One region of the Agrococcus sp. BE272 genome, then DNA from elsewhere that is predicted to be linked to it. Evidence: predicted binding sites of a transcription regulator. Region 1 holds the regulator's gene; the other holds the start of a gene.
The links. The regulator LexA, encoded in region 1, represses DNA repair genes until DNA is damaged. The targets are predictions, from matches to a motif close to TCGAACANNTGTTCGA.
Positions count from the first base shown of each region.

Region 2: a site for LexA is predicted at 3,895-3,910, ahead of J2X49_RS02125 (DNA polymerase Y family protein). Genes of this name have one in related genera too.

Region 1 covers NZ_JAVDXL010000001.1:23,852-29,427, forward strand. Annotated here, with positions in the region: gene hisB (imidazoleglycerol-phosphate dehydratase HisB) at 1-201, opposite strand, end outside; gene J2X49_RS00125 (histidinol-phosphate transaminase) at 203-1,282, opposite strand; gene J2X49_RS00130 (hypothetical protein) at 1,321-1,671, opposite strand; gene lexA (transcriptional repressor LexA) at 1,906-2,529, shown strand; gene hflX (GTPase HflX) at 2,567-4,093, opposite strand; gene J2X49_RS00145 (class I SAM-dependent methyltransferase) at 4,115-4,726, shown strand; gene dapF (diaminopimelate epimerase) at 4,710-5,576, opposite strand; gene miaA (tRNA (adenosine(37)-N6)-dimethylallyltransferase MiaA) at 5,573-5,576, opposite strand, start outside.
Region 2 covers NZ_JAVDXL010000001.1:447,129-452,704, reverse strand. Annotated here, with positions in the region: gene J2X49_RS02145 (ATP-binding cassette domain-containing protein) at 1-757, shown strand, start outside; gene J2X49_RS02140 (energy-coupling factor transporter transmembrane component T) at 754-1,500, shown strand; gene J2X49_RS02135 (hypothetical protein) at 1,617-2,501, shown strand; gene J2X49_RS02130 (LPXTG cell wall anchor domain-containing protein) at 2,588-3,796, shown strand; gene J2X49_RS02125 (DNA polymerase Y family protein) at 3,920-5,476, shown strand.

The DNA of each region.
Region 1 (5,576 bases):
CGCGTCGATGTCGGTGTCGCCGCTCGCCTCGACCTGCAGGTCGATGAGCGAGTGCTTCGCGAAGGCCGTCAGCATGTGGTCGTAGAACGGCACCGTCGTCGAGATCGACGAGGCGCCGGTGCCGTCGAGGTCGAGCGAGAGGCGGATGCTCGACTCGCTCGTCGTGCGCTCGATGGATGCGGTGCGGGCCATGGCCTCGATCCTATTCCGCGCGCAGCGCTGCCATCGCCGACAGCAGCACGGTCGTCTCGGCGGCGGTGCCGGCGGTGATGCGGAGGGTGTGCGGCAGCCCGACGTCGCGCACGAGGATGCCGCGCTCGAGCAGCGCCTCGAACGTCGCCCGGGGGTCGTCGATGCCGCCCACGAGCACGAAGTTCGCGTCGGACGGGTAGGGACGGTAGCCGAGCGCCGTGAGCTCGTCGACGATGCGGTCGCGCTGCGTGCGCAGCTCGTCGACGCGCGAGAGCATCGCGTCGCTGTGGCGCAGCGCCGCCACGGCAGCCGCCTGCGTCAGCGCCGACAGGTGGTAGGGCAGCCGCACGAGCCGCAGCGCGTCGATCACCGCCGGATCGGCGGCGAGGTAGCCCACGCGGATGCCCGCGAAGGCGAAGGCCTTGCTCATCGTGCGCGAGACGAGCAGCCGGGGGTGCCGCTCCAGGAGCGTCAGCGCCGTGCGGCTGCGGTCGTGGGCGAACTCGGCGTAGGCCTCGTCGACCAGCACGATGCCGCGCGCGGCCTCGGCGGCTGCCTCGATCGTCTCGAGGTCGATGGCGGTGCCGGTGGGGTTGTTGGGCGAGCAGAGGAACACCACGTCGGGATCGTGCTCGGCGATCGCCTCCCGCACGGCCTGCGGCGTGAGCGTGAAGTCGTCGGCACGGGGCACGGGCACCCAGCGCATGCCGACGCCCTGCGCGAGCAGCGGGTACATCGAGTAGGTGGGCGTGAACGACAGCAGGGAGCGCCCCGGGCCGCCGAATGCCTGGAGCACGTGCTGCAGCACCTCGTTGGAGCCGTTGCCGGCCCAGATCTGCGCGGACTGGAGGCCGTGGCCGAGGTAGCCGGCGAAGGCCGCGCGCAGCGCGTCGAACTCGCGATCGGGGTAGCGGTTGGCGTCGGGCAGGGCGCGGGCGATCTCCTGCACGATGTCGAGCGCCACGGCCTCCGGCACGCGGTACGCGTTCTCGTTCACGTTGAGCCGCACCGGCACGTCGAGCTGCGGCGCGCCGTAGGGCGTCAGGCCGCGCAGGTCGTCGCGGATGGGCAGGTCGTCGAGGCTCGTCACCGAACCAGCCTAGGACCGGCGCGGATGCCGCTCGTGGCTCAGCCGGAGTAGTGCGCGGGGATCGCGAGCCGCTCGCCCGGCTGGATGGCTCCGGCGATGCCGTTCAGCAGCTCGATCTCGGCGACCACGTCGCGCGGGTCGGCCTCAGGCGCGACGGCCTCGGCGATCTGCCACAGCGACTGGCCCGGCATGACGGTGATGTGCTCGAACTGCGCCGTCTCGGCCGTCGACGAGGCGACGGCACCGGCGAGGGCGTCGCCGAGCACGCCGGCGCCGGCGAGCGCGCCTGCGGCGAGCACGGGCGCGGCGACGAGCAGTGCCAGGGCACGGCGGCCGCGGGCGGTCAGGCGCACGCGGGCACCCGGCGTGGTGGTGGTGATCGCAGTCATCGCAGTTCCTCTCGGTGGAGTCCGCGGCCGGTGCTCGGCCGGGAGCACCGGCCGCGAATCTCTGTTTCGAACCTATCTTCGATCCTCCGGATGCGTCAAGCCCTGTCGCGGAGTTTCTCCACGACACACTCGAACATCCGTTTGATCCGGGCGTCCTGTCGGATACGCTTTCGAACCACGAGGAGTCAATCGCGGGCCACTGACACGCGATGCACCTGAGGGAGCGGAGCGGGCATGACGAGGCAGCTGACCGAGAAGCAGCAGGCGATCCTGCAGGTCATCCAGCGGGCAGTGCGCCAGCGCGGCTACCCGCCGAGCTACCGCGAGATCGGCGACGCCGTGGGGCTCTCGTCGCTCTCGAGCGTCACGCACCAGCTCGGCCAGCTCGAGCTCGCGGGCTGCATCCGCCGCGACCCCTCCCGCCCGCGCACGATCGAGGTGCTCATCGACGACGAGGTCGACGAGACCGCCGGCAGCATCGACCAGGCCGCGTTCGTGCCCCTCGTCGGCCGCATCGCCGCAGGCGTGCCCATCACGGCCGAGCAGCAGGTCGAGGACGTCTTCCCGCTCCCCCGGCAGCTCGTGGGCACCGGCGACCTCTTCATGCTGAAGGTCGTCGGCGACTCCATGATCGACGCCGCGATCTGCGACGGCGACTGGGTGGTCGTGCGCCAGCAGCAGACGGCCGAGAACGGCGACATCGTCGCCGCGATGCTCGACAGCGAGGCGACGGTCAAGGTGTTCCGCCAGCGCGACGGCCACACCTGGCTGCTGCCGCGCAACTCCGCGTTCGAGCCGATCCTCGGCGACGAGGCCGACGTGCTCGGCCGCGTGGTGGCCGTGCTCCGGTCGGTCTGACGGCCCGGGCGGCGCCCGGGCCGCCCGGGCCGCCCGATCAGGCCCGGAACTCGGCCAGCTGGCCCGCCGCGGCCTCCGTCACCATCGCATCGATGCGCGTGCCCGCCTCGTCGTGCGTCTCGCGCAGCACCTCGAAGCGCTCGTGGAGGTCGGCCACGACATCGCCGCGGTCGTAGGGCACGAGCAGCGACACCGCGACCTGCGGGCGCGGCAGCAGCTCGGCGATCCGCGCGAGCAGCTCGTCGACGCCCTCCCCGGTGCGGGCCGACGCGAAGACCGCGTCGGGCTGCAGGCCGCGCAGCACGAGCCGCTCGTCGGCGGTCACGAGGTCGGCCTTGTTGAAGACGACGATCTCGGGGATCGAGCGCGCGCCCGTCTCGCCCAGCACATCGCGCACCGTCGCGATCTGCGAGGCCGGATCCGGGTGGCTCGCATCGACGACGTGCACGATGACCTCCGACTCCGCGACCTCCTCGAGCGTCGAGCGGAACGCCTCCACGAGCTGGTGCGGCAGGTTGCGCACGAAGCCCACGGTGTCGGCGATCGTGAACTCCCGGCCGTCCGGCGTGCGCGCGCGGCGCACGGTCGCGTCGAGGGTCGCGAACAGCGCGTTCTCGACCAGCACGCCGGCACCGGTGATGCGGTTGAGCAGGCTCGACTTGCCGGCGTTCGTGTAGCCGGCGATCGCCACGCCCGGCACCTCGAACCGGTCGCGGTTCGCGCGCTTCGCCTGCCGCGCCGGCGCGAAGCCCTTGATCTGCTTGCGCAGCCGCGCCATGCGCGAGTGGATGCGACGGCGGTCGAGCTCGATCTTGGTCTCACCGGGGCCGCGGGAGCCCATGCCGGCGCCCTGGCCGCCGACCTGGCCACCGGCCTGGCGCGACATGGACTCGCCCCAGCCGCGCAGGCGCGGCAGCAGGTACTCGAGCTGCGCGAGCTCGACCTGCGCCTTGCCCTCTCGGCTCTTGGCGTGCTGGCTGAAGATGTCGAGGATGACGGCGGTGCGGTCGATGACCTTCACCTTGACGCGGTCCTCGAGCGCGCGCCGCTGGCTGGGCGAGAGCTCGCTGTCGGCGATGACGGTGTCGGCGCCCAGCTCCTTCACGATCGCGGCGAGCTCCTCGGCCTTGCCGCGGCCCACGTACGTGGCGGGATCGGGATTGGGGCGGCGCTGCAGCATGCCGTCGAGCACGAGCGCGCCTGCGGTCTCGGCGAGCGCCGCGAGCTCCCGGAGGGAGTTCTCGGCGTCCTCCGCCGAGCCCGAGTAGACGCCCACGAGCACGACGTTCTCGAGGCGCAGCTGCCGGTACTCGACCTCGGTGACGTCCTCGAGCTCGGTGCGGAGGCCGTCGACGCGGCGGAGCGCCGCGCGCTCGTCGCGGTCGAGCTGGACGCCGTCGGGGTCGACGGCGTCGTCGCCCTCCTGGAGCGCCTGCGCGCGCGCGGCGAGCAGCTCGCGCTCGCCGGGGGCCGCCCAGGCCAGGATGCGCTCCGTCGCGCGCCCGTGACCCTCGGCCTCGGCGGGGCCGGGCTGGGTGGGGTCTGCCTCGTTCGGTGCTGCCATGCTTCGTCCTTCGCTACTGTCGTGTCCGTGCCGGACCACTACTTCTCACCCGATCCCGTCGCGCCCGAGGCGGTCCGGACCATCCGGGTCCCGCTCGACGGTCGCGAGCGGGAGATGGTCACGGCGACCGGTGTCTTCTCCGGCGACCGCCTCGACGTCGGCACGGCGGTGCTGCTGGATGCCGTGCCCGCGCCGCCCGAGACCGGTGAGCTGCTGGATCTCGGCTGCGGCTGGGGGCCGATCGCGGCGACGCTCGCGCTCCGCTCCCCCGCCGCCCGCGTGTGGGCGGTCGACGTCAACGCCCGAGCGCTCTCGCTCGTGGAGCGGAATGCCGAGCTGCTCAGCATATCGAACATCACCCCCGCGCTCCCCGAGCGCGTGCCCGCCGACGTGCGCTTCGACGCCATCTGGTCGAACCCGCCCATCCGCATCGGGAAGCCGCAGCTCCACACGCTGCTCGAGACCTGGATCCCGCGGCTCGCGCCGGGGGCGACCGCGTGGCTCGTGGTGCAGAAGCACCTCGGCGCCGATTCGCTGCTGCGCTGGCTGGCCGAGCGCTTCGCCGGGTACGAGGTGGAGCGCGCGGACTCGCGGAAGACGTATCGCATCATCGCCGTCACGGCACCGGACTGAGCGTCTCTCCTCGGAAGACGATCTCCGCCGGACCGGTGAGCCACACGTGGCCGCGGTCGTCGAGCTCGACCTCGAGCCTGCCGCCCGGCACGTCGACGATCCACCGGTCGGCAGCATCCCCCGACCAGTGCCGCGTCGCCATGGCGGCCGCGACGGCGCCGGTACCGCACGAGAGCGTCTCGCCGACCCCGCGCTCGTGCACCCGCATGCGGATCGAGCCCACGCCGTCGGCGATCGTGCCCGGCACGACGAACTCGACGTTCGCGCCGTCCTCCGCCGCCGGCTCGAGCGCCGGCGCGCGGTGCAGGTCGAGGCCCGCGAGCTCCTCCTCGCTCGCGAGGGCGACGACGACGTGCGGGTTGCCGGTCGAGACGTCCTGGCCCGGGCGGGGAACGTCGAGGCCGGCGGATGCGACGAGTCGGGTGCCGCCGAGCTCGAACGGCCCGAGGTCGGCCGAGAGCAGGCCGCCGCGCCGCACGACGCGCTTGAGGCCCGCCCGCGTCGCCACGTCGAGCGCGCCGCCCTCCGGCAGCTCGGCGAGCCCGGACTCGAGCAGGAAGCGCACGAAGACGCGCACGCCGTTGCCGCACATCTCGCTCAGGCTGCCGTCGGCGTTCCAGTAGTCCATCGCCCACGTGCCGGCCGGCAGCGCGTCGAGCACCGCGTCGCCGGTCGCGCCCGCGGGCACCGCGCGGATCACGCCGTCGCCGCCGACGCCGAAGCGGCGGTCGGCCAGCTCGCGCACGCGTGCCGCGCTGAGGGGATGCGCGCCCTCGGGATCGGCCACGAGCACGAAGTCGTTGCCGGTGCCGTGGCCCTTGGAGAACGGGCCGCTCGCGCGCTGCGTCAT
Region 2 (5,576 bases), 420 kb from region 1:
TCCCTTCGCGCGCCGCTCCGCCCGGCGTCCACCGGTGCTCGAGGGGATCGACCTCGACCTGCGCACCGGCGAGACCGCTGCGCTCGTCGGCGCGAACGGCAGCGGCAAGTCGACGCTGCTCACGTGCCTCGCCGGCATCGCACGGCCCCGGGCGGGCACGGTGGAGGGAGCGCGCGCGGGCCTGGTCTTCCAGCATCCCGAGCACCAGTTCGCAGCCCGGACCGTGCGCGCCGAGATCGCGCACGGCCTCGGCCCTGGTGCGCAGGGGCGCGTCGAGGCGATGCTCGCGCGCTTCGGGCTCGCGGAGCATGCCGATCGCGACCCCCACCGGCTCTCCGGCGGTCAGCAGCGGCGCTTGAGCCTCGCGGCGATGCTCGTGCACGAGCGGCAGCTGCTGCTCGCCGACGAGCCGACGTTCGGCCTCGACCGCCGCGGCACGATCGAGGCGCTGCGGGCGCTGCGCGAAGCGGCCGGCCGCCGCGCCGTCCTCTTCTCCAGCCACGATCTACGGGCCGTCGCCGGGTACGCCGACCGCGTCCTCGTCATCGCCCACGGGCGGCTCGCGGCCGACGTCGAGCCGTTGGCCCTGCTGCGCGATCCTGCGCTGCTCGCCGCCGCCGGCATGCGACCGTCCCGATCGCTGCGGCGGCTGGCGACTGCGGTGCGGCACCCGGCCCACCTGCAGCGGGCGCTCCGCGCGCTCGACGACCGGGCGATGCAGGCGTCCATGGCCGCTGCTGCGGAGGCGCCGCGGTGAAGGACTCCTGGCTCTCGGGCTGCGACCCGACCGTGAAGGCGGGCGTGCTCTTCGCCGCCTCGGTCGCACTGCAGCTCGTGTTCGAGCCGCTGCCGCTGCTCGCGCTCCACGCGCTCGTGCTCGTCGCCGTGCGCGCCGCGGCACGGGTGGGCTGGCGCACGCTCGCGCTCGCGCAGGCGCCCTTCGCGCTCTTCGGGCTCGGCCTCGTCGTGATCAACGCGCTCGCGCGCCCCGGCGAGCCGCTGCTGCCCGACGCGCCGCTGCGCGTCACGGTCGAGGGCCTGTCGGTCGGTGCGGCGCTCGCGCTCCGGGGCCTCGTCATCGGCGCACTCGCGGTCGGCTTCCTGGCGAGCACTCCCCCGAGGGAGCTGATGACGAGCCTCGTGGCGCACGCTCGGCTGAGCCCGCGCTACGCGTTCGCGCTGCTCGCGGGGCAGCGGATGCTCGCCGGGATGCCGCGCACGTGGTCGACGATCAGCGCTGCGCACGCGGTCCGCGCGCCGCTGCGCGCAGACGGCACGCCCCGTCGCGGCATCGTGGGGTTCGCGCGGCAGGCGTTCGGGCTCCTCGTCGCCGCGATCCGATCCGCCGAGCGCGTCGCCCTCGCGCTCGAGTCGCGCGGGCTCCGGGACGGCCCTCGCACCGCCTGGCGCCCTGCTCGCCTCGGGTCGCGCGACGCCGTGCTCGTGATCGTCGCGGTGCTCCTCGCCGCGGCCGTGCTGGCTGGAGACGAGCTGGTGTGAGCGGCGCCTCGGCGGCGAGGTGCGCCTGGCAAGGTCCTGGGAATCGCGGACTGCGCGGCACATCGGGAGTACCGTCTGCACGGTAGAGCCAGGAGATCGCAGCATCGGAGGCACGCATGGCCGAGTCGGGCGCACGTGCAGGCGGCCGCCGTCTGCTGCGCCTGGCCGTCGCCACCGGGGCGGCGTCGATCGGCACCATCGCGATCTCGCTCCTGGTGGGCGGTGCTGCTGCGAGCGCCGCCGAGGACGGCGTCGCGGGTGGTGCGGGCGCAGCCGGCAGCGCTGTCGGCGCAGCGATCCCCCTCTCGCCCGATCCCGACGTCGGACTCGCGGCCGCGATCACGGTGGTCGAGCCGGCCGGGCTGCCGGCACCCGAGCCCGCCGCTCCTGCAGCGGAGCTCGTCGAGACCGTAGCGGTCGCTGCCGAGGCCGTGCCGGCTGCTGTGGCTGAGGTCGTGCCGGCGTTGCCGGATCCACTCGCGTCGGTGACGGAACCGGTCGCATCGCTCGGCGGAGACGCCGTCGAGGTCGTCGCGTCCGCGCTCGAGCCCATCGCCGAGGGCATCGATCCGGCGGTCGATGCCGTGCCGGTCGCCGATGCGCTGCTCCAGGAGCGATCCACGATGGCCGTCCCGACATCCGCAGCCGCGGAGCCCAGCGCTCCGGAGCCTGCGGTCACCGGACTCGTGCTCCGGACCGCGGCCGGCGACGCATCCGTCGTCGCCGCATCGGGAGCGGTCCGCTGGTCGCCGTCGTCCGGGGCTGCCGTGCCTGGGCTGCCGGCGTCGGAGCTGCTCGTCGATCTGTCGCCGGATGCCGGTCCGGATCCTGGTCCCCCGGCGCTCGCGCCCTCCGGCGCGGGCGGCGGCGCCGCCGGGCAGCCGCCGGCGACCCTCGATGCCCGCTCCGAGCCCGAGCTGCCGGGCGGGAGCGCCGGCGCGGTCGAGCACGACCGCGTCCCCGCATCACTCGTGGAGGAGCTCGCCGCGAGCCCTGATTGAGCGATCCCCGGCCGCGCCATGCGCGCGGCACGCGGCCGTCCCGGAGCGGGGCGGCAGATCGACTCAATCAATGGAAGGGCAGAGCGATGAACAAGCTCATCATGCGAGCGCTGTGGACGACAGCGCTCGCGGGCGGCCTCTGGGCCGCTGGCACTGGCGTAGCCAGTGCCGTCGAGGCCGACGCGACAGTCGGCGTCGGAGACCAGGTGGCGGTCGTGACCGTGACCGATTCGGTGGCGGACACGACGGCGGATGCGGTGGTGGACGCGACAGCGGATGCCACGGCGGATGCCACGGTGGACGCCACGGTGGATGCCACGGTGGATGCGGTCGACACGACGGCGGATGCGGTGGTGGACGCGACAGCGGATACCACGGCGGATGCCACGGTGGATGCGGTTGACACGACGGCGGGTGCCACGGTGGATGCGGTCGACACGACGGCGGGTGCGGTGGTGGACGCGACAGCGGATGCCACGGTGGACGCCACGGTGGATGCGGCGACGGACACCACGGCCGATGCCGCAGTCGACCCCGTGCTGGTCGACGCTGCAGCAGCGACGACCACGGATGCCGCGACGGATGCGACGGCCGACGGCACTTCGGCGCCGACGGTGGAGGCGCTGGCCGTCGCGGATGCTGAGGTGCAGGCGGGCGATGCGCTCGCCGTCGACGCGGACGCCTGCCTGGCGGCCGCGATCAACGGCAGCCTGCCGAGCGGCTGCGACTCCGCGGTTGCAGCCGGTGAGGGCTCGACCGGCGACGCGCTCGCGCCGACGGTGGAGGCGCTGGCCGTCGCGGATGCTGAGGTGCAGGCGGGCGATGCGCTCGCCGTCGACGCGGACGCCTGCCTGGCGGCCGCGCTGGGCGGATCGGCGTCGGGCTGCGACACGGCCGCAGCTGGGGCTCCTGCTGAGGGCGGCGTCGATGTCGGAGCCGGAGGCGGCTTCGAGATCGATGGCGGTGTCGTCGTCGGCGACGTCGGGGCCGCTGGCGGCGGTGATGCCCTCGGTGGCGTCGAGGTCGGCGACGCCGGCGGCGACGCCGGGGCCGGCGGCAGCGGTGCCTTCGGTGATGTCGAGGTCGGCGATGCCGGCGGCGACGTCGGCGCCTCCCTCGAGATCGGGGCTGCTGTCGAGCGCGCCAAGGCGACCCGGCCGATGCCGGTGACCGCTGACGCGGGCACGCTGCCGCAGACCGGTGCAGGTGCGGGGGAGACGCTGCTCCCGGCCCTCGCGCTGCTCGCGGCGGGGATGCTGCTGCTGACCCGTCGGCGCATGGTCGCCGTGCAGTGATCCAGACCCGGGTGCGGGGCGCGCAGCGGCGCGTCCTGCACCTCGGCATGCCCCGCCCCGGCCGCCCCGCTCGACACGCCGCATCCGCTTGACGGCATTCGAACGTCTGTTCGATCATGGGGTGTGGCAGCCGAGACGACCAGCAGCAGCGCCCCGCCCCGCGCGCGGGTGGGCGGCGGTCGCGTGGGCGTGCTGCGGGTGCCCGACTGGCCGGTCGTCGTCGCGCGCCAGACGGGCGCGCTGCCCGCCGGCGGCGAGCAGGGCGCGCCCGGCGCGATCGTGCACGCGCTGCGCCTCGTCGCGTGCGACGAGCAGGCCCGCGCCGACGGCGTGCGGGTCGGCATGCGGGTGCGCGACGCGCAGGCCGCGTCGCCCATGCTCGCGCTCGCCCCCGCCGACCCGGTGGGCGAGGCGCTCGCGTTCGAGCGGGTGGTGCGCGCGGTGCTCGCCGTCGTGCCGGCGGCCCAGCCGATCGGCGACGGCGCCCTGGCGTTCCGGATGCGGGGGGCCAGCCGGTTCTACGGGTCGGAGTCGCGGGCGCTCGAGGCGGTGCGCGGCGCGCTCGACCCGCTCGGGCTCTCGGCGAGCTTCGGCGTCGCCGACGACCGCTTCACGGCAGAGCTCGCCGCGCAGCTGGACCGCGAGACGATCGTGCCGGCAGGGCGCAGCCGCGACTTCCTCGGCCCGCTGCCGGTGGGCGTGCTCGGCGACGACGAGCTGCCCGGCATGCTGCACCGGCTCGGCGTGCACACGCTCGGCGGCTTCGCGCAGCTGCCCGACGACAGCGTGCGCGACCGGTTCGGCGAGGCCGGGCTCGTCGCCCTCACCCGCGCCCGCGGCGGCGACGACCGCCGCGTCGACGACAGCGGGCTCGGCGAGGAGCGGGCGCTGCGGCTCGTGTTCGAGCCGGGCATCGAGGGCGTGCAGGAGCTCGCGCTCGCCGTGCGCGAGCCGGTCGAGCGCTTCGTGCGGCAGCTGGCCGAGCAGCGGCTCGTGTGCAGCGAGATCCGCATCGTGCTGCGCGGCGAGGAGGGCCGCGTCAGCGAGCGGCTGTGGCGGCAGCCCGGCTTCCTGCGCGCGGGCGACATCGTCGACCGCATGCGCTGGCAGCTGACCGAGGGCGACCTCGGCTCGGCGCTCGTCGAGGTGCAGGCGCTGCCCGAGCGGCTCGACGCCGACGCCGAGCACATGCCGGGGCTGTGGGGCGGCGGCGACATCGACGACCGCACGAAGCACGCGCTCGAGCGGCTGCAGGGCATGCTCGGCCGCGAGGCGGTGCTCACCGCGACCCCCGGCGGCGGCCGGCTGCTCGCCGAGCGCGGCGTGCTCACGCCCTGGGGCGACGCGGCGCCCGCGCAGGCGGCCGGCCCGTGGCCCGGTGCGCTGCCGCCGCCCCGGCCGGCGGTCGTGTTCCGGCCCCCGCTGCCGGTGCGGCTGCTCGACGCGGCGGGCGCGCCGGTCGAGGCTGCGGCGCTCGACGTGCGCGAGGGGGCGCCCGCGGGGTTCTCCCCGCCCGCCGCGCCCCGCCGCCGCGTCGTCGCCTGGGCCGGGCCGTGGCCCATCCGCCGCCGCGACCTCGGCGACGTCGTGCACCGCGTGCAGATCCTCGACGGCGAGGGGGAGGCGTGGGTGCTGCTGCAGGCCGACGGCGCCTGGCTCGCGGAGGGTCGCTATGCGTGACGTCGCGCTGTCGGCCGGCCGCGCTCGTCCGTCGACCGGTCCTGTGCGCGCTCGACCGGACTCTCCGGTCGGGCGCACACGGAGCCGGTCGACGAACGGC